3 regions of the Streptomyces sp. NPDC014801 genome follow, and region 1 is predicted to be linked to each of the others. Evidence: riboswitches for the same ligand, from Rfam matches in the RefSeq annotation. Region 1 holds a riboswitch; each other region holds the start of a gene.
What was found. Region 1 has a riboswitch for cobalamin ahead of ACF1AL_RS23300 (HoxN/HupN/NixA family nickel/cobalt transporter). Riboswitches for the same ligand answer to the same signal wherever they lie in the genome.

Region 2: another riboswitch for cobalamin. It lies ahead of ACF1AL_RS12040 (cobalamin biosynthesis protein); the one in region 1 lies ahead of ACF1AL_RS23300 (HoxN/HupN/NixA family nickel/cobalt transporter).
Region 3: another riboswitch for cobalamin. It lies ahead of ACF1AL_RS25170 (ribonucleoside-diphosphate reductase subunit alpha); the one in region 1 lies ahead of ACF1AL_RS23300 (HoxN/HupN/NixA family nickel/cobalt transporter).

Annotation. Positions count from the first base shown of each region.
Region 1 is NZ_JBIBXG010000009.1:310,900-316,558, reverse strand. Features, by position in the region: gene ACF1AL_RS23305 (nucleoside hydrolase) at 1-668, shown strand, start outside; gene ACF1AL_RS23300 (HoxN/HupN/NixA family nickel/cobalt transporter) at 688-1,800, opposite strand; cobalamin riboswitch at 1,828-2,013, opposite strand; gene ACF1AL_RS23295 (ArsR/SmtB family transcription factor) at 2,336-2,695, shown strand; gene ACF1AL_RS23290 (DUF4142 domain-containing protein) at 2,753-3,469, opposite strand; gene dnaK (molecular chaperone DnaK) at 3,696-5,585, shown strand.
Region 2 is NZ_JBIBXG010000004.1:579,462-585,120, reverse strand. Features, by position in the region: gene ACF1AL_RS12060 (alpha/beta hydrolase) at 1-367, opposite strand, end outside; gene ACF1AL_RS12055 (class II aldolase/adducin family protein) at 583-1,320, opposite strand; gene ACF1AL_RS12050 (inorganic phosphate transporter) at 1,574-2,881, shown strand; gene ACF1AL_RS12045 (hypothetical protein) at 2,916-3,137, shown strand; cobalamin riboswitch at 3,268-3,403, shown strand; gene ACF1AL_RS12040 (cobalamin biosynthesis protein) at 3,509-4,453, shown strand; gene ACF1AL_RS12035 (cobyric acid synthase) at 4,450-5,659, shown strand, end outside.
Region 3 is NZ_JBIBXG010000010.1:292,605-298,263, reverse strand. Features, by position in the region: gene ACF1AL_RS25190 (GntR family transcriptional regulator) at 216-980, shown strand; gene ACF1AL_RS25185 (DUF3311 domain-containing protein) at 1,187-1,453, shown strand; gene mctP (monocarboxylate uptake permease MctP) at 1,450-3,087, shown strand; gene ACF1AL_RS25175 (GNAT family N-acetyltransferase) at 3,189-3,698, shown strand; cobalamin riboswitch at 3,744-3,902, shown strand; gene ACF1AL_RS25170 (ribonucleoside-diphosphate reductase subunit alpha) at 4,025-5,659, shown strand, end outside.

The DNA.
Region 1 (5,659 bases):
GCCGTCCCGCCGACGTGGACGCCGTGACGCTGCTGCGCCGCGAGATCCTCGCCAGCCCCCGCCCGGTCACCCTCGTGCCGACCGCGCCGCTGACGAACATCGCGCTGCTGCTGCGCACCCACCCGGAGGTGACCCGCAACATCGAGCGGATCGTCTTCATGGGCGGCGCGGTCACCACCGGCAACGCCACTCCCGTCGCCGAGTTCAACGTCTGGCACGACCCGGAGGCCGCGGCGATCCTGCTGAGCGCCGGCGTGCCGATCACCATGTACGGCCTGGACGTGTTCATGCGGGTCGTGGTGCCGGCCACGGACGTGCACCGGATGCGCGGGAGCGGCGAGCCCGGCACCCGGCTGGCCGGAGAGCTGCTGGCCCACCGGCCGACCACGCAGGGCGGCGCCCCGGAGGCCGAGGAGGCCGGCGGGCTCGGCGACGCGGGCGCGGTGTGCGCGGTCGCCGACCCGGCCGGGCTGACGACCCGTCCCCTGCCGGTGGAGGTGTCGCTGGCCCCCGGGCCGGGCCGCGGACAGACCATCGTCGACCGGCGCCCCCGGCCGGGCGAGTCCGAGATCCACGAGGGCGCCCGTGAACAGCCGCTGGTCGACGTCGCGTTGGAGGTCGACGTCGACCGCTACGTGAAGCTGTACCTGGACACGGTGGAGCGCTGAGGGACTCTCCCGACACCCCCTAGTCGGCGGCGGTGGTGGCGGAGGGCGGGGACCAGCGCTCCTCCACCTTGGCGATCCGCCAGTAGCCGATCGCCACCGCCCACACCAGCACGAACAGGGCGACGATGAGGTAGCCGACGCTGTCCAGTTCGATCCCGGCGATCCAGCCGGTGACGTCGTCGTGCAGGTCGAACTTGTCGTGCAGCACGCCGACCAGCTCGATCGTGCCGATGACGAACGCGACGGCGATGGACAGGCCGGTGATGGCGAGGTTGTAGAACACCTTGCGCACCGGGTTGGAGAACGCCCACTGGTAGGCGAAGTTCATGAACGTGCCGTCCAGGGTGTCGAACAGGCACATGCCCGCCGTGAACAGCAGCGGCAGGCACAGGATCGCGTACCAGGGCAGTCCGGCCGCCGCGCCCGAGCCGGCCATCACCATCAGCGTGACCTCGGTGGCGGTCTCGAAGCCGAGGCCGAACAGGAAGCCCAGCGGGTACATCTGGCCCGGCCGGGAGATGGAGCGGGTGAGCCGGCCGAGGAAGCGGTTCATGAAACCGCGCGAGTCCAGGTGGCGTTCGAGCTCGGTCTCGTCGTACGTGCCGGCCCGCATCGAACGGAACACCTTCAGGATGCCGGCCAGGGCGACCAGGTTGAGCGCGGCGATGAGGTAGAGGAAGCCGCCGGCGATGGTCGTGCCGAGGAAGCCGAGCACCTGGTGGGTGGTGGACCCCTCATTGGTGACCCGGTCGGCGAGCTGGGTGCCCGCCGCGATCATCACGGCGAGGGCGACGACCACGCTGGAGTGCCCGAGCGCGAACCAGAAGCCCACGGACACCGGCCGCTTGCCGTCGGCCATGAGCTTGCGGGTGGTGTTGTCGATGGCGGCGATGTGGTCGGCGTCGAAGGCGTGCCGCACCCCGAGGGTGTAGGCGGTGACGCCGAGTCCGATGCCGAAGGCCTTGGAGCCGACCTCGTAGTGGCCGGGTACGACGAGCAGGAAGAGGATCCCGAACGCGACGACGTGCAGTGCCGCGATGACGGCCATCAGGCCGGCCGTTTTCAGGGTGTCCTCGCGGCGCCAGGCGAACTGGGCCTTGGCGGTCGTCGGGGCAGGGTCGGGCAGGGTCATCCGGTCACGCTCCAGCACCTCGTGGATCACTTCGTGAGCTGCCGTGGCCGGTCTCCTGGCTGACGGGTCGTGCGTCCGTCGTCCCTGCCTTCCCGGTCGTACGACCAGTGGCCCGGCACACGGCCGGACGGGACGTGAACTCCCCGATCACAGTGGCGAGGGCCGCGTCGGTTCCACACCGACTTCCCGAACACCACGGCCCGCCCACGGTAGGGGTCCGGGACCTCTTCTGCATAGCTGCACAGCTGAGCAGGTATCCAAGATCACAGAGGAGAGGGGGCGCGGGTCACGTCCGGGGTGGTTGTGGGAGTACCCCTGGGGGAGGGGGGCGGGGCACCTTCGGGGGTGCCCCTGGGGGTTTGCGACCGGGCCTCCTGCCCGGGTCCGGGTCATCTCCTGAGGCCTGCTGCCCGGGTCCGGGTCGCCTCCCGGGGCCCGGTCCGCCTTCCGGTGCCTACGGGCGGGGCGGACGAGGTGGGGGCCGCGCGCCGGGCCCGCGCGCCGGGGGTCGGGGTCGGGGCGGGAGAATGCCGGCATGCACCTCGTGCCCCCCGACCGCGCCGACCGCCGGACCATCGACGGCCACCGCGTCTGTGACGCCATCGCCGCCATCGGCGACGCCGCTCACGTGCGTGCCTGGGCCGACCGCTTCTCCCTGCTGGCCGACCCCAACCGGCTCGCCCTCCTGCTCGCCCTGCACCGCACCGGCCCGCTCGCCGTGTCCGACCTGGCGATCGCGACCGGGATGAACGACCCGGCCGTCTCGCAGGCCCTGCGGCTGCTGCGGGCGGCCGGCACCGTGGCGGGGGAGAAGGAGGGCCGGATCGTCCGCTACCGGGTGGTCGACGAGGACGTACGGGCGCTGCTCGCGCAGTGTGCCGCCGACACGAGCTGACGGCCTCCGGCGGCCCGGTCGGCGGCGGCGTCGGCCGGGCCGCCGGAGGTCGGCGCGCTAGCGCACCGTCGGGCTCGGCGCCGGGTCGCCGGGCAGGGCGACGGGTGTGGACGTCGCGTTCGGCGGCGGGGGCAGCACCACCTGCGGCTGGCCCGCGGCCGGGGGTGGCGGCGTGACGTCGGTCGAGGGCAGCTTCGGCGGGGCGGTCTGCTGGAAGAGGGCCTGGTCGAAGTTGACCAGACCGGTCTTCTCCATGACCGTGATGTGGTCCAGCACGGTGTCGTTCGCCTGGTCGGCGAGCGCGCGCACCAGCGTGTTCTTCGTCGTGGAGCGGACCTTCGCGATCGTGTTGAAGATCGAGCCGTGGGTGATGCGCAGGATGTTGGCGAAGTCGGAGTCGAACTGCCGGCCGGTGTCCGCGTTGAGGGTGGCGATGAAGCCCTGCTGCTGGGGGCTGGCCAGGTTGGGCAGTGTGATGTTCAGCATCGGCGCGATACGGCGGCACGTGATGTCCAGCGCCGCGTGCCCGTCGATCAGGTGCCGCCCGGCGGTGAGGACCGCCTTGTCGGTGCTCTTCTTCAACGCCATCTGGCCCACGGGATACTCCCACAGGCCGGCCGCGCGCACCTTCACCACGAAGTCGCGGTCGCCCTCGGTGAGCGGCCCCCACTGGGTGTTCGCGATCACCCGCGAGGTGTCGCTGGACACCGTCTGCACGCCCAGCATGGCGGGATAGGCGAGCGCCACGAGGGTCAGGCCGAGGGCGCCGCCCACGAAGAGGGTTCCCGTCGCGTTCCGCGAGAGTCGCACCATGCCTCCTGTCGGTGTCCGGTCGCAGGGACGTACGGACAGGAGTACGCAGGGACGGCGGGTTGTGTTCGGAGCGGCCGGAAAAATCTTCCCCGACCGCGACCTGCTCACGACGGATGCAGGAAAATGGGGTGAACCAGGTGAACCAGGCGTATCCCCGCAGCTGCGGCACCCGAGGAGGGAGAGCCCGATGGCGCGTCCGGTGGGAATCGATCTCGGCACCACGAACTCGGTGGTCTCGGTCCTGGAGGGCGGTGAGCCCACCGTCATCACCAACACGGAGGGCGCCCGCACCACCCCGTCCGTCGTCGCCTTCGCCAAGAACGGCGAGGTGCTGGTCGGCGAGGTGGCCAAACGGCAGGCCGTGACCAACGTGGAGCGCACGGCGCGGTCCGTCAAGCGGCACGTGGGCGATCACGGCTGGCGGTTCCCGGAACAGGGGGACGTCGACGGCAAGCGGTACACCGCGCAGGAGATCTCCGCGCGGGTGCTGCAGAAGCTCAAGCGGGACGCGGAGGCCTACCTCGGGGAGGACGTCACCGACGCCGTGATCACCGTGCCGGCGTACTTCGACGACTCCCAGCGCCAGGCGACCAAGGAGGCCGGGGAGATCGCCGGCCTGAACGTCCTCAGGATCATCAACGAGCCGACGGCCGCCGCGCTCGCGTACGGGCTGGACAAGGAGAACGACCAGACGGTGCTCGTCTTCGACCTCGGCGGCGGCACCTTCGACGTGTCGCTGCTGGAGATGGGCGACGGCGTCATCGAGGTCAAGGCCACCAACGGGGACACGCACCTCGGCGGTGACGACTGGGACCAGCGGATCGTCGACCATCTCGTCACCACCTTCAAGAACCACTACGGCGTGGACCTCGGCAAGGACAAGATGGCCGTGCAGCGGCTGAGGGAGGCCGCGGAGAAGGCGAAGATGGAGCTGTCGTCGTCGACCGAGACCACCATCAACCTGCCCTACGTCACCGCCTCCGCCGAGGGGCCGCTGCATCTGGACGAGAAGCTGACGCGGGCGCAGTTCCAGCAGCTGACGGCGGATCTGCTGGAGCGCTGCCGGAGGCCGTTCCAGAACGCGGTGCGGGACGCGGGGATCTCCGTCAAGGACATCGACCACGTGGTGCTGGTCGGCGGATCGACCCGGATGCCGGCCGTCACGGAGCTGGTGAAGGAACTCACCGGCAAGGAGCCGCACAAGGGCGTCAACCCGGACGAGGTCGTCGCGGTCGGCGCGTCGCTGCAGGCCGGAGTGATGAAGGGCGAGGTCAAGGACGTCCTGCTGCTGGACGTCACCCCGCTGTCCCTCGGGATCGAGACCAAGGGCGGCATCATGACCAAGCTCATCGAACGCAACACGACGATCCCCACGCGGCGTTCGGAGATCTTCACGACGGCGGAGGACAACCAGCCGTCGGTGACGATCCAGGTCTACCAGGGGGAGCGGGAGATCGCCTCGTACAACAAGAAGCTCGGGATGTTCGAGCTGACGGGGCTGCCGCCGGCGCCGCGGGGCGTGCCGCAGATCGAGGTGGCGTTCGACATCGACGCCAACGGGATCATGCACGTCTTCGCGAAGGACCTCGGCACCGGCAAGGAACAGAAGATGACCGTCACCGGTGGGTCGGCGCTGCCGCGCAACGACATCGACCGCATGGTGCGGGAGGCCGAGCAGCACGCCGAGGAGGACCGGCGCCGGCGCGAGGCGGCGGAGACCCGCAACCAGGGGGAGCAGCTCGTCTACCAGACGGAGAAGCTCATCCGCGACAACCCCGACAACATCCCGGCGGACGCCCGGCGGGAGACGGAGGAGGCGCTGGCGGAGCTGAAGGAGAAGCTGAAGGGCGAGGACACGGGGGAGATCCGCCAGGCGATCGACAAGGCGGCCCAGGCGGCGCAGAAGATCGGTACGGCGATGTACGCGCGGGCCTCCGGCGGTCAGGGGGAGGGTGGCACCGCCGGCGAGTCCGCTTCCGGAGAGTCCGGCTCCGGGTCCGGTTCCGCCGGGGCGAAGGGGGAGGACGACGTGGTCGACGCGGAGATCGTGGACGACGAAAAGCGGGGGAAGGAGTAAGGGGCTACGCCTTCACTGCCGGGTGCGGGTGAGTGGTGGGCTGATCGCGCAGTTCCCCGCGCCCCTAGGGGGTT
Region 2 (5,659 bases), on a different contig from region 1:
CGACGTGGACGTTGGGGGTGAGCCACACCTTGTCGCCGGGTTCGAGGGTGCCGTGCGTGACGCGTTCGAGACGGCGTACGACGGTGTCGGCGGGGTGGTCGGCGGAGTCCAGGACCTGGCCGACCACCGCGTGGCTGCCGTCGCCGGCGAGCCCGTAGGTGCCCGGGCGCAGGGCCGCCAGGTCGCGGGTGAGCGTGATCTGGCCGGCGGCCGTGCCGTGCACGGTGAGCCGGGGCTCCGTGGGCAGCGGACGGCCCGGCGGCGCCTTGAGCGCTGCGTCGCTGGCGAGTCGGCCGGCGGCCACGGCGGCGGCCCCGGCGCCCATCACGGCGGTGACGGCAGCGGCCGTCGCTTTGACAGTGCGCACGACATCCAGTTTCCCGGCGAGCCCCACCTCAAGCCACCGGAAGCGACACCCGGAGTGACCGGCCCGACCGAAACGCCCCCCACGCCCCGAGGGTCCAGTCACGACCGACGGGACGACACCCCGCTCAGGGGCGCGGGGAACCGCGCGACCAGCCCCCACACGCCCGCACCGGCACCCGCACCCCCAGGGCACCCGCAGCTCACCGCCCCGCCCCCTCACCCCCGCTGCCCATACCCCCGCAGCCGTTCCGTCACCTCGGCCAGGTCCGCCTCCGTCAGGAGGGTCGGGGTGCGGTCCGGGACCGACGAGGCCGTCAGCCACAGGCGGCACATCCACTCCAGCTGGGCCGTGCGGTCGTAGGCCTGGTCGAGGCCGGCGCCGTAGGTGATCGTCCCGTGGTTCTGCAGCAGGCAGCCCGTGCGGCCGGCCAGGGCGTCCAGCATGTGGCGGGCCAGTTCCTCCGTGCCGTACGTCGCGTACGGGGCGACCCGGACGGGGCCGCCGAGGGCCGCGGCCATGTAGTGGACGAGCGGCAGCTCGGAGACCAGCGTGGAGACGGCGGTCGCGTGCACCGCGTGCGTGTGCACGACGGCCCCCGCGTCGGTGGTGCGGTATACGGCGAGGTGCATCGGCAGCTCGCTCGTCGGCACCAGCGAGCCGCGCACCTGACGGCCGTCGAGATCGACCGCCGTCAGGTCCTGCGGCCGCAGCCGGTCGTAGGGCACGCCCGACGGGGTGACCAGCACCAGGTCGCCGACGCGCACCGAGACGTTGCCGGACGTGCCGACGACCAGCCCGTCGGCCACGGTCCGGCGCGCCGTCGCGACCAGCTCCGCCCAGGCCGCCGCTTCGTCCTCACCACCGGGAACGACCGGCTCCGGTCCCGTCCCGCTCCCGCCCTCCGCGCGGGCCCCCGGCCCGTCCCCCGCCGTCCACCGCTGCTTCGCCGACATGCCGCGATCCTGCCAGGGGCGCCCCGCCCGGGCATGTCCCCCGGCGCAGTGACCGGAATCTCATCCACGCCGCCCCGGGCCACCGGAACGAGCGGCGCGAGCCGCGGGGCCCGTGTGCCGTACGGGCCGTCGGCGGCGAGCGGAGCGGCACCCCCCTCTTTCCGACATCGGGACGCCCGGCCCAGTTCACCTTCCGTTCACCCGGGTTACCTACGTTCGGCTCGCCAATGACTTCGAACGAATGCCTGGGTAAATGGAAAGCTTCTCGCTGATCCTCGCGATTGTGGTCGTCACCGCACTCGCGTTCGATTTCACGAACGGTTTCCACGACACCGCCAACGCGATGGCCACCACCATCTCGACCGGCGCGCTGCGGCCCAAGATCGCCGTGGCCATGTCCGCCGCCCTCAACCTTGTGGGCGCCTTCCTCTCCGTGGAGGTCGCCAACACGATCTCCAAGGGTCTCGTCGACGAGAGCGGCATCCGTCCCGAGGTCATCTTCGCCGCCCTGGTCGGCGCGATCCTCTGGAACCTGCTGACCTGGCTCGTGGGCCTGCCCTCCAGCTCCTCCCACGCCCTGATGGGCGGTCTGATCGGCGCCACCGTCGCCTCCGCCGGCTTCGGCGCGGTCCACGGCGACGTGCTCGTGACCAAGGTGCTGCTGCCCGCGGTGGCCGCCCCGATCGTCGCCGGGCTCGCCGCGATGGCCGCCACGCGGCTGTCGTACACGATCGGCAAGAAGGCCGACGGCAAGGCCGCCGAGAAGGGCTACCGGGCCGGCCAGATCGCCTCCGCGGGCCTGGTCTCCCTCGCCCACGGCACCAACGACGCGCAGAAGACGATGGGCGTCATCACCCTGGCCCTGGTCGCCGGCGGCGCCGTCGCGCCCGACTCCGACCCTCCCACCTGGGTGATCCTCTCCGCCGGCCTGGCCATCGCGCTCGGCACCTACATCGGCGGCTGGCGCATCATCCGCACCATGGGCAAGGGCCTGACGGACATGCAGCCGCAGCAGGGCTTCGCCGCCCAGACCAGCGCGGCCACCGCCATCCTCGCCTCCTCCCACCTCGGCTTCTCGCTGTCCACCACGCACGTCGTCTCCGGCTCCGTGATGGGCGCGGGCCTGGGCCGCAAGGGCGGCGTGGTGCGCTGGTCGACCGCGACCCGGATGTTCGTCGCCTGGGCGCTGACCCTGCCGGCCGCCGCCCTGGTCGGCGCGCTCGCCGAGTACGTCACCGGCCTCGGTGACTGGGGCACCGCGCTGGTCGCCGTCTTCCTGGTGGCCTCCAGCTTCGCCATCTGGCGGATCTCCCGCCGCGAGGTCGTCGACCACACCAACGTCAACGCCGCCGACCCCGCCACGGAGGAGCCGGCCGGCGTGGTGACCACCGCGATCGCCGCCGTGACCCCGCCCCCGGCCGCCGGCCTGGCCGCCGTGGGCGACCCGGCGGCCTCGGTCCCGGCCACCCCCGAGGACCTGACGGCCACCATCCCGGCCCCCGCGGCCGCGGAGCCGGCGGCCACCGCCACGCCCGCCGCGAACCCGGCCCCGGCCGCCTGACGGCCGCTCACGGGAACGAAGGAAGAGAAGCAGCATGAAGATCGACTGGGCGGCCCTCGGCTCCGTCTTCGGTGTCAGCCTCGCGGTCACCGTCGGCCTGGTGACCCTGTTCACCCTCGGCATCATGGGCCTCTCCCGCCGTGAGCGGGTCCAGGCCCAGGGCGGCTCGGCCGCCCTCGCGGTCACCGGCGCGTACGTCTGCTTCGCCGCGTGCGCGGCGGCGGTGGCGTACGGGATCCATCTGATCGTCGCCTGACCTCACGCATCGGCGGACGCGGGGTGCCCCACCGGCACCCCGCGTTCGCGTGTGACCTGGCAGGTCCCCTCCGTGTGGGCCTGCCCACACTCCTCCACCCCAGGTCAAGGGCAAGTTGACGGCCCTCGAACAGCCGTGGTGGACTGCCGGGGCCAAGTTGCGGCGGCAGGAGAGGAAGCCGGTGGAAGTCCGGCGCGGTCCCGCCACTGTCACCGGGGTGCGAACCCCGGGAGCCAGGAACTCTCACCGCCGATCTCCTTCGAACCAGGGCGCGGACACCCTGAGTGAGGACATGACGCCATGCGCGGCTGCCGGTCGAGGACCAGGCCCACCCTTCCCGCTCCGCTCGACCCCGCGGTCGGCTGAGCCCGATGCGAGCCGAACGCGTCTTCGCGTACGGCGCCGCCGCCGGCCTCCTCGGCGACCTCCTCCTCGGTGACCCGCGGCGCGGGCACCCGGTCGCCGTGTTCGGACGGGCCGCGGCCGCCGTCGAACGCGCCCTGTGGCGCGACCACCGCGGCTGGGGCGCCCTGCACACCGCCGTCTGCGCGGGCGGCGCCGTCGCCCTCGGGGCCGCCGCCACCCGTGCCGTCCGCCGCTCCCCCGCCGCCTCCGTGGCGCTGACCGCGGCCGCCACCTGGTCCGTCGTCGGCGGGACCTCCCTCGCCCGCGAGGCCCGCGCCATCGGCCGGGCCCTGGACGCCGGTGACGTCGAGGCCGCCCGCGCCCGCCTGCCCCACCTGTGCGGACGCGACCCGCAGGCCCTGGACGCCGACGGCATCGCACGGGCGGTCGTGGAGTCCGTCGCCGAGAACACCTCCGACGCCGTCGTGGGCGCCCTGGTGTGGGGCGCGCTCGCCGGGGTGCCGGGACTGCTGGGCTTCCGCGCGGTGAACACCCTGGACGCGATGGTGGGTCACAAGTCGCCCCGCCACCTGCGCTTCGGCTGGGCCTCGGCGCGCCTGGACGACCTCGCTGGCTGGCCGGGCGCGCGGCTGACCGCCGCCCTCGCCGCGGCCGCGGGGCCCGACCCGCGCGGCGCCCTGCGGGCCTGGAAGGCGGACGCCGGCCGGCACCCGAGCCCCAACGCCGGGCCCGTGGAGGCCTCCTTCGCGGGCGCCCTCGGCGTACGGCTCGGCGGCACCCTCTCCTACGGCGGCCGGGTCGAGCACCGGCCCGTCCTGAACGGGGCGACGGGACGCGCCGTCGCCGTGACCGACATCGACCGGGCGGTACGGCTGTCCCGCCGGGTCGGCTGGCTCGCGCTCGGCGTGGGAGTGGCCGGGCGTCTGGTAGCGAAGGGGCGGAAGAAATGAACGGTGGTCTCCTCGTCGCCGGCACCACCTCCGACGCCGGCAAGAGCGTCGTGACCGCCGGGATCTGCCGGTGGCTGGTGCGGCAGGGCGTGAAGGTGGCGCCCTTCAAGGCGCAGAACATGTCGCTGAACTCCTTCGTCACACGGGAGGGCGCCGAGATCGGGCGGGCGCAGGCCATGCAGGCCCAGGCGTGCCGGATCGAGCCGACCGCGCTGATGAACCCGGTGCTGCTCAAGCCCGGTGGTGAACAGAGCAGCCAGGTGGTGCTGCTGGGCAAGCCGGTGGGCGAGCTGAGCGCACGCGGCTACCACGGCGGACGCCAGCAGAAGCTGCTGGGCACGGTGCTGGACTGCCTGGCCGAGTTGCGGGGCACGTATGACGCGGTGATCTGCGAGGGGGCGGGGTCGCCGGCCGAGATCAACCTGCGCCGGACCGACATCGTGAACATGGGCATCGCGCGGGGCGCGCGACTGCCCGTGCTCGTCGTCGGCGACATCGACCGCGGGGGCGTGTTCGCGTCCTTCTTCGGCACCGTCGCGCTGCTCTCCCGCGAGGACCAGGAGCTGGTCGCCGGGTTCCTGGTGAACAAGTTCCGCGGTGACGTCTCCCTGCTGGAGCCGGGCCTGGACATGCTCCACGGCCTCACCGGGCGGCGGACGTACGGCGTGCTGCCCTTCCGGCACGGGCTCGGCATCGACGAGGAGGACGGGCTGCGGGTGTCCCTGCGCGGCACGGTCCGCGAGTCGAACGTCTCCCCGCCGGTCGGCGAGGACGTGCTGCGGGTCGCCGTCTGCGCGATCCCGCTGATGTCCAATTTCACCGACGTGGACGCGCTCGCCGCCGAACCCGGCGTGGTCGTGCGGTTCGTGGACCGGCCGGAGGAACTGGCCGACGCGGACCTGGTGGTGATCCCGGGGACGCGCGGCACGGTCCGCGCGCTGGAGTGGCTGCGCGAGCGCGGCCTGGCGGACGCGCTGGTCCGCAGGGCGGCCGAGGGGCGGCCGGTCCTCGGCGTCTGCGGCGGCTTCCAGATCCTCGGCGAGCACATCGAGGACGAGGTGGAGAGCCGGCGCGGGCACGTCGACGGGCTCGGCATCCTGCCCGTGCGGGTGCGCTTCGCCCGCGAGAAGACCCTCACCCGGCCCTCCGGGGAAGCCCTCGGCGAACCCGTCGAGGGCTACGAGATCCATCACGGCGTGGCCACCG
Region 3 (5,659 bases), on a different contig from region 1:
CCGCGGCGACCGGGAGGCCGGTGGGCGGGGCCGTCACAGGACGATCCACCCGCCCCGCTGGACTAGACCAGCACAGGCGGCGACGGTATACAGAGGAGATCACGGAGCGTGCGGAGGCGCCCACCGAGGTCCGCCCTCACCGAGCCGTGCCACGATGTGAGCCCGCGGCCGATGGCGTGTCGGCCGCTTCGGCACCGGAGCCGGGAAGGCAGAGCATGAGCACCGACGTCAGCAGTGCGGAGAACGACAGTGGCGCCACCGTCCGTACCGCGCGCGTGCCCAAGTACTACCGCCTGAAGAAGCACCTGCTCGACATGACCGAGACGATGCCGCCCGGCACCCCGGTCCCGCCCGAGCGGACGCTCGCGGCGGAGTTCGACACCTCCCGCACGACCGTGCGCCAGGCCCTGCAGGAGCTCGTGGTCGAGGGCCGGCTGGAGCGCATCCAGGGCAAGGGCACGTTCGTGGCCAAGCCCAAGGTCTCGCAGGCGCTGCAGCTGACGTCGTACACGGAGGACATGCGCGCCCAGGGCCTGGAGCCCACCTCGCAGTTGCTGGACGTCGGGTACATCACCGCCGACGAGCGGCTCGCCACGCTGCTCGACATCACCGCCGGCGGCCGGGTGCTGCGCATCGAGCGGCTGCGCATGGCCAACGGCGAGCCGATGGCGATCGAGACGACCCACCTCTCGGCCAAGCGGTTCCCGGCGCTGCGCCGCTCGCTGGTGAAGTACACGTCCCTGTACACCGCGCTCGCCGAGGTCTACGACGTCCACCTCGCCGAGGCCGAGGAGACCATCGAGACCTCGCTGGCCACCCCGCGCGAAGCCGGCCTGCTCGGCACCGACGTGGGCCTGCCGATGCTGATGCTCTCCCGCCACTCCTTCGACCGGCACGGCGAGCCGGTGGAGTGGGTGCGCTCGGTCTACCGGGGCGACCGCTACAAGTTCGTGGCCCGCCTGAAGCGCCCTCAGGACTGACGCCCCGGGGGGCCCACCTCGCCCCCCCACCGAGGCGGCCCGGCAGCGGCCCGGCAGCGGGCCGCCGGATCGCGGCGGCATCGCGGTCGTATAACGGTCACGGATGTCAACGACCGTTATACGGACGAGGGGTTCCGTTCCTGCTACACCTGACCTAGATTTCCTGCGCATTGCACAGGTGATCAGTGAGGGGACGGAGCCGCGCGATGTCGAATGCGCCAGATGTGTCCAGACCGGCGGTGGTGACGCCCGTGCGCGTCGTCATCGCCCTCTGCCTTGTCGCGCCCTTCGTGGCGATGCTGTGGGTCGGTAGTTACGCCAAGGTGGACCCGGCCTTCATCGGGATCCCGTTCTTCTACTGGTACCAGATGCTGTGGGTGCTCATCTCCACGGCACTGACGATGATCGCTTACAAGCTGTGGCAGCGTGACCAGCGCGCCCGCGCGTCCCAGAAGGGCGGTGCGGACAAGTGAAGGACGGCGTGAACGGCGTCGCACTCGGCGTCTTCATCTTCTTCTTCCTGCTCGTGACCGTCATGGGCTTCCTGGCGGCCCGCTGGCGCAAGGCCGAGAACGAGCACAGCCTCGACGAATGGGGCCTGGGCGGACGGTCGTTCGGCACCTGGATCACGTGGTTCCTGCTCGGCGGCGACCTGTACACGGCGTACACCTTCGTCGCGGTGCCGGCGGCGATCTACGCGGCGGGCGCGTCCGGCTTCTTCGCGGTGCCGTACACGATCCTCGTCTACCCGCTGATCTTCACCTTCCTGCCCCGGCTGTGGTCGGTGTCGCACAAGCACGGGTATGTGACGACGTCGGACTTCGTGCGCGGCCGCTTCGGGTCCAAGGGACTGTCGCTGGCCGTGGCCGTCACCGGCATCCTGGCGACGATGCCGTACATCGCGCTCCAGCTCGTCGGCATCCAGGCCGTGCTGGACGTGATGGGCGTCGGCGGCGGCGAGAACACCAACTGGTTCGTCAAGGACCTGCCGCTGCTGATCGCGTTCGGCGTGCTGGCGGCGTACACGTACTCGTCGGGTCTGCGGGCCCCCGCGCTGATCGCGTTCGTGAAGGACGCGCTGATCTACCTCGTCATCGCGGTGGCGATCATCTACATCCCGATCAAGCTGGGCGGTTTCGACGACATCTTCGCCAAGGCGGGCGACGCGTTCAGCCAGGTCAACCCGACCACGGGCAAGCCGCGGGGCGCGCTGGCCTCGGGCGAGGCACAGCAGTGGACCTACGCCACGCTGGCGCTGGGCTCCGCGCTCGCGCTGTTCATGTACCCGCACTCGATCACCGCGACGCTCTCCTCCAAGAGCCGTGAGGTGATCCGCCGCAACACCACGATCCTGCCGCTGTACTCGCTGATGCTGGGCCTGCTCGCGCTGCTCGGCTTCATGGCGATCGCGGCCGGGATCAAGGTGCAGAACGGCCAGCTGGCCATCCCGCAGCTGTTCGAGACCATGTTCCCGGACTGGTTCGCGGGCATCGCCTTCGCGGCGATCGGCATCGGGGCGCTGGTCCCGGCGGCGATCATGTCGATCGCGGCGGCGAACCTGTTCACGCGCAACATCTACAAGGACTTCATCAAGCCGGACGCGACGCCCGAGCAGGAGACCAAGGTCTCCAAGCTGGTGTCCCTGCTGGTGAAGGTCGGCGCGCTGGTCTTCGTCCTGACCATGGACAAGACGGTCGCCATCAACTTCCAGCTGCTCGGCGGCATCTGGATCCTGCAGACCTTCCCGGCCCTGGTGGGCGGCCTGTTCACGCGGTGGTTCCACCGCTGGGCGCTGCTGGCGGGCTGGGCGGTCGGCATGGTCTACGGCACGCTGGTGGCCTACGGCGTGCCCTCGCCGACCAACCCGAGCCAGAAGCACTTCGGCGGCTCCGCCAAGGAGATCCCCGGCATCGGCGAGATCGGCTACATCGGCCTGACGGCGTTCGTCCTCAACGTGGTCGTGACGGTCGTGCTGACCTTCGTCCTGAAGGCCCTGAAGGCGCCCGAGGGCACGGACGAGACCCGGCCGGAGGACTACACGGCCGACGCCGGCGACCCGGGCGTCCAGGTCGAGTTGCCGCCGGCCACGGCGGGCGCCGGTCACTGACCGGTCCGCGCACCCGCGCTCCGGTCACCGTCCGGTCCGCGCACACGGGCCGCCGGGAAATCCGGCGGCCCGTTGTCGTACCCGTGCGGCACACTCACCCCATGGACATCCGGATCCGCCCGGCCGACCCCGCCGAGTACGCCGTGCTCGGGGAGATCACCGCCCGGGCCTATCTCCACGACGGGCTGCTCGACTTCGGCGAGAGCGACACCTACCTCGACGAGCTGCGCGACGTCGCCCGGCGCGCCGCCGCGGCCCAGGTGCTGGTCGCCGCCGACGACAGCGGCACGGTCCTCGGCGGCGTCACCTTCGTCCCGGCCGGCGGCCCCATGGCCGACATCGCCCGCCCCGGCGAGGCCGAGATACGGATGCTCGCGGTGGCCCACGAGGCGCGCGGCCGGGGCACCGGCGAGGCGCTGGTGCGGGCCTGCGTCGAGCGCGCCCGGGCGGTCGAGGGCTGCACGGCCATCGTGCTGTCGACCCAGCGGACCATGCGCGCCGCCCACCGCATCTACGAACGCCTGGGCTTCGTCCGCACGCCCGAGCGGGACTGGAACCCCCTGCCCGAGCTGGACGACATCATGCTGCTCACCTACGAGCTGACGCTGTGACACCACCGGGACACAACATCTGGGGGTGACGCGACAGCCCGGCACTAGATGTATGCTCATGCTCGCTGTCGCCGCAGGGGAATCCGGTGCGAATCCGGAACTGTCCCGCAACGGTGTACTTGTGCATGTCCGTTCCCCGGCCCCGCCCGGAAACGCCGTGCCCAGGAGTCAGTCCGAGGACCTGCCGACAGTGCACCCGGCCACCCGGCCGGTGTGCCCTGACGTCCGGGCCTCGCGGAATGGGCCGGTGGACGCGGCGCCCCGTGCGCTCGTGTGCTGCCCCCTGCCCTCGCCGAGGCCCCGTGCCGAGCGAGGGAGAGCCCCACGTGACCATCGCGCCCGCCGATCCGGCTTCAGCCGGCGCATCGCTCACCGACGGTCCCGGTGCCGCGCTGCTGCGGACCCTGACCGAGCTGACCGCCGACCTCCCCGACACCGACCCCGGCCGGGTCGCCGCCGCGGCGCTGCGCGGCCGGTCGGCGCACGCCGACGAGGCGGAACTGCGGGAACTGGCCACCGAGGCCGCCGCCGGACTCATCTCCGAGGACCCGGCCTACTCCCGGCTCGCCGCCCGCCTGCTCACCCTCGCCATCCGCGCGGAAGCCGCCTCGCAGGGCGTGACGTCCTTCACCGACTCCGTGGCCGTGGGCCACCGCGAGGGTCTCATCGCCGACCGGACCGCCGACTTCGTGCGCCTGCACGCCGGGCGGCTCGACGCGCTGATCGACACCGGCGCCGACGACCGCTTCGGCTACTTCGGCCTGCGCACGCTGTACAGCCGCTACCTCCTGCGGCACCCGATCACCCGCAAGGTCGTCGAGACGCCCCAGCACTTCCTGCTGCGGGTGGCGAGCGGGCTGGCCGAGGACGACACGGCCCGGGCGGTCGACGAAGTCGCCGCGCTCTACGGGCTCATGAGCCGCCTGGACTACCTGCCCTCCTCCCCCACCCTGTTCAACTCCGGCACCCGGCACCCGCAGATGTCGTCCTGCTATCTCCTGGACTCCCCGCGGGACGAACTGGACTCCCTCTACGAGCGCTACCACCAGGTCGCCCGGCTCTCCAAGCACGCCGGCGGCATCGGGCTGTCGTTCTCCCGCATCCGCAGCCGCGGTTCGCTGATCCGGGGCACCAACGGGCACTCCAACGGCATCGTGCCGTTCCTGAAGACCCTGGACGCCTCCGTCGCCGCCGTGAACCAGGGCGGGCGGCGCAAGGGCGCGGCCGCGGTGTACCTGGAGACCTGGCACTCGGACATCGAGGAGTTCCTGGAGCTGCGGGACAACACCGGTGAGGACGCCCGCCGCACCCACAACCTGAACCTCGCGCACTGGATCCCGGACGAGTTCATGCGCCGGGTGAACGCCGACGAGATGTGGTCGCTGTTCTCCCCGGCCGACGTGCCGGAGCTGGTCGACCTGTGGGGCGAGGAGTTCGACGCCGCCTACCGCAAGGCGGAGCAGGCGGGCCTGGCGCGGAAGACGATCCCGGCGCGCGAGCTGTACGGCCGGATGATGCGCACCCTCGCGCAGACCGGCAACGGCTGGATGACCTTCAAGGACGCCGCCAACCGCACCGCCAACCAGACCGCGCTCCCGGGCCACGTCGTGCACTCCTCCAACCTGTGCACGGAGATCCTGGAGGTCACCGACGACGGCGAGACGGCGGTGTGCAACCTGGGGTCGGTGAACCTCGGCGCCTTCGTCGACGCGGCGGCCGGCGACATCGACTGGGCGCGGCTGGACGGCGCCGTCCGCACCGCGGTCACCTTCCTCGACCGGGTCGTCGACATCAACTTCTACCCGACCGAGCAGGCGGGCCGCTCCAACGCCCAGTGGCGCCCGGTGGGCCTGGGCGCGATGGGGCTGCAGGACGTCTTCTTCAAGCTGCGCCTGCCGTTCGACTCCCCCGAGGCGAAGGCGCTGTCCACCCGGATCGCCGAGCGGATCATGCTCGCCGCG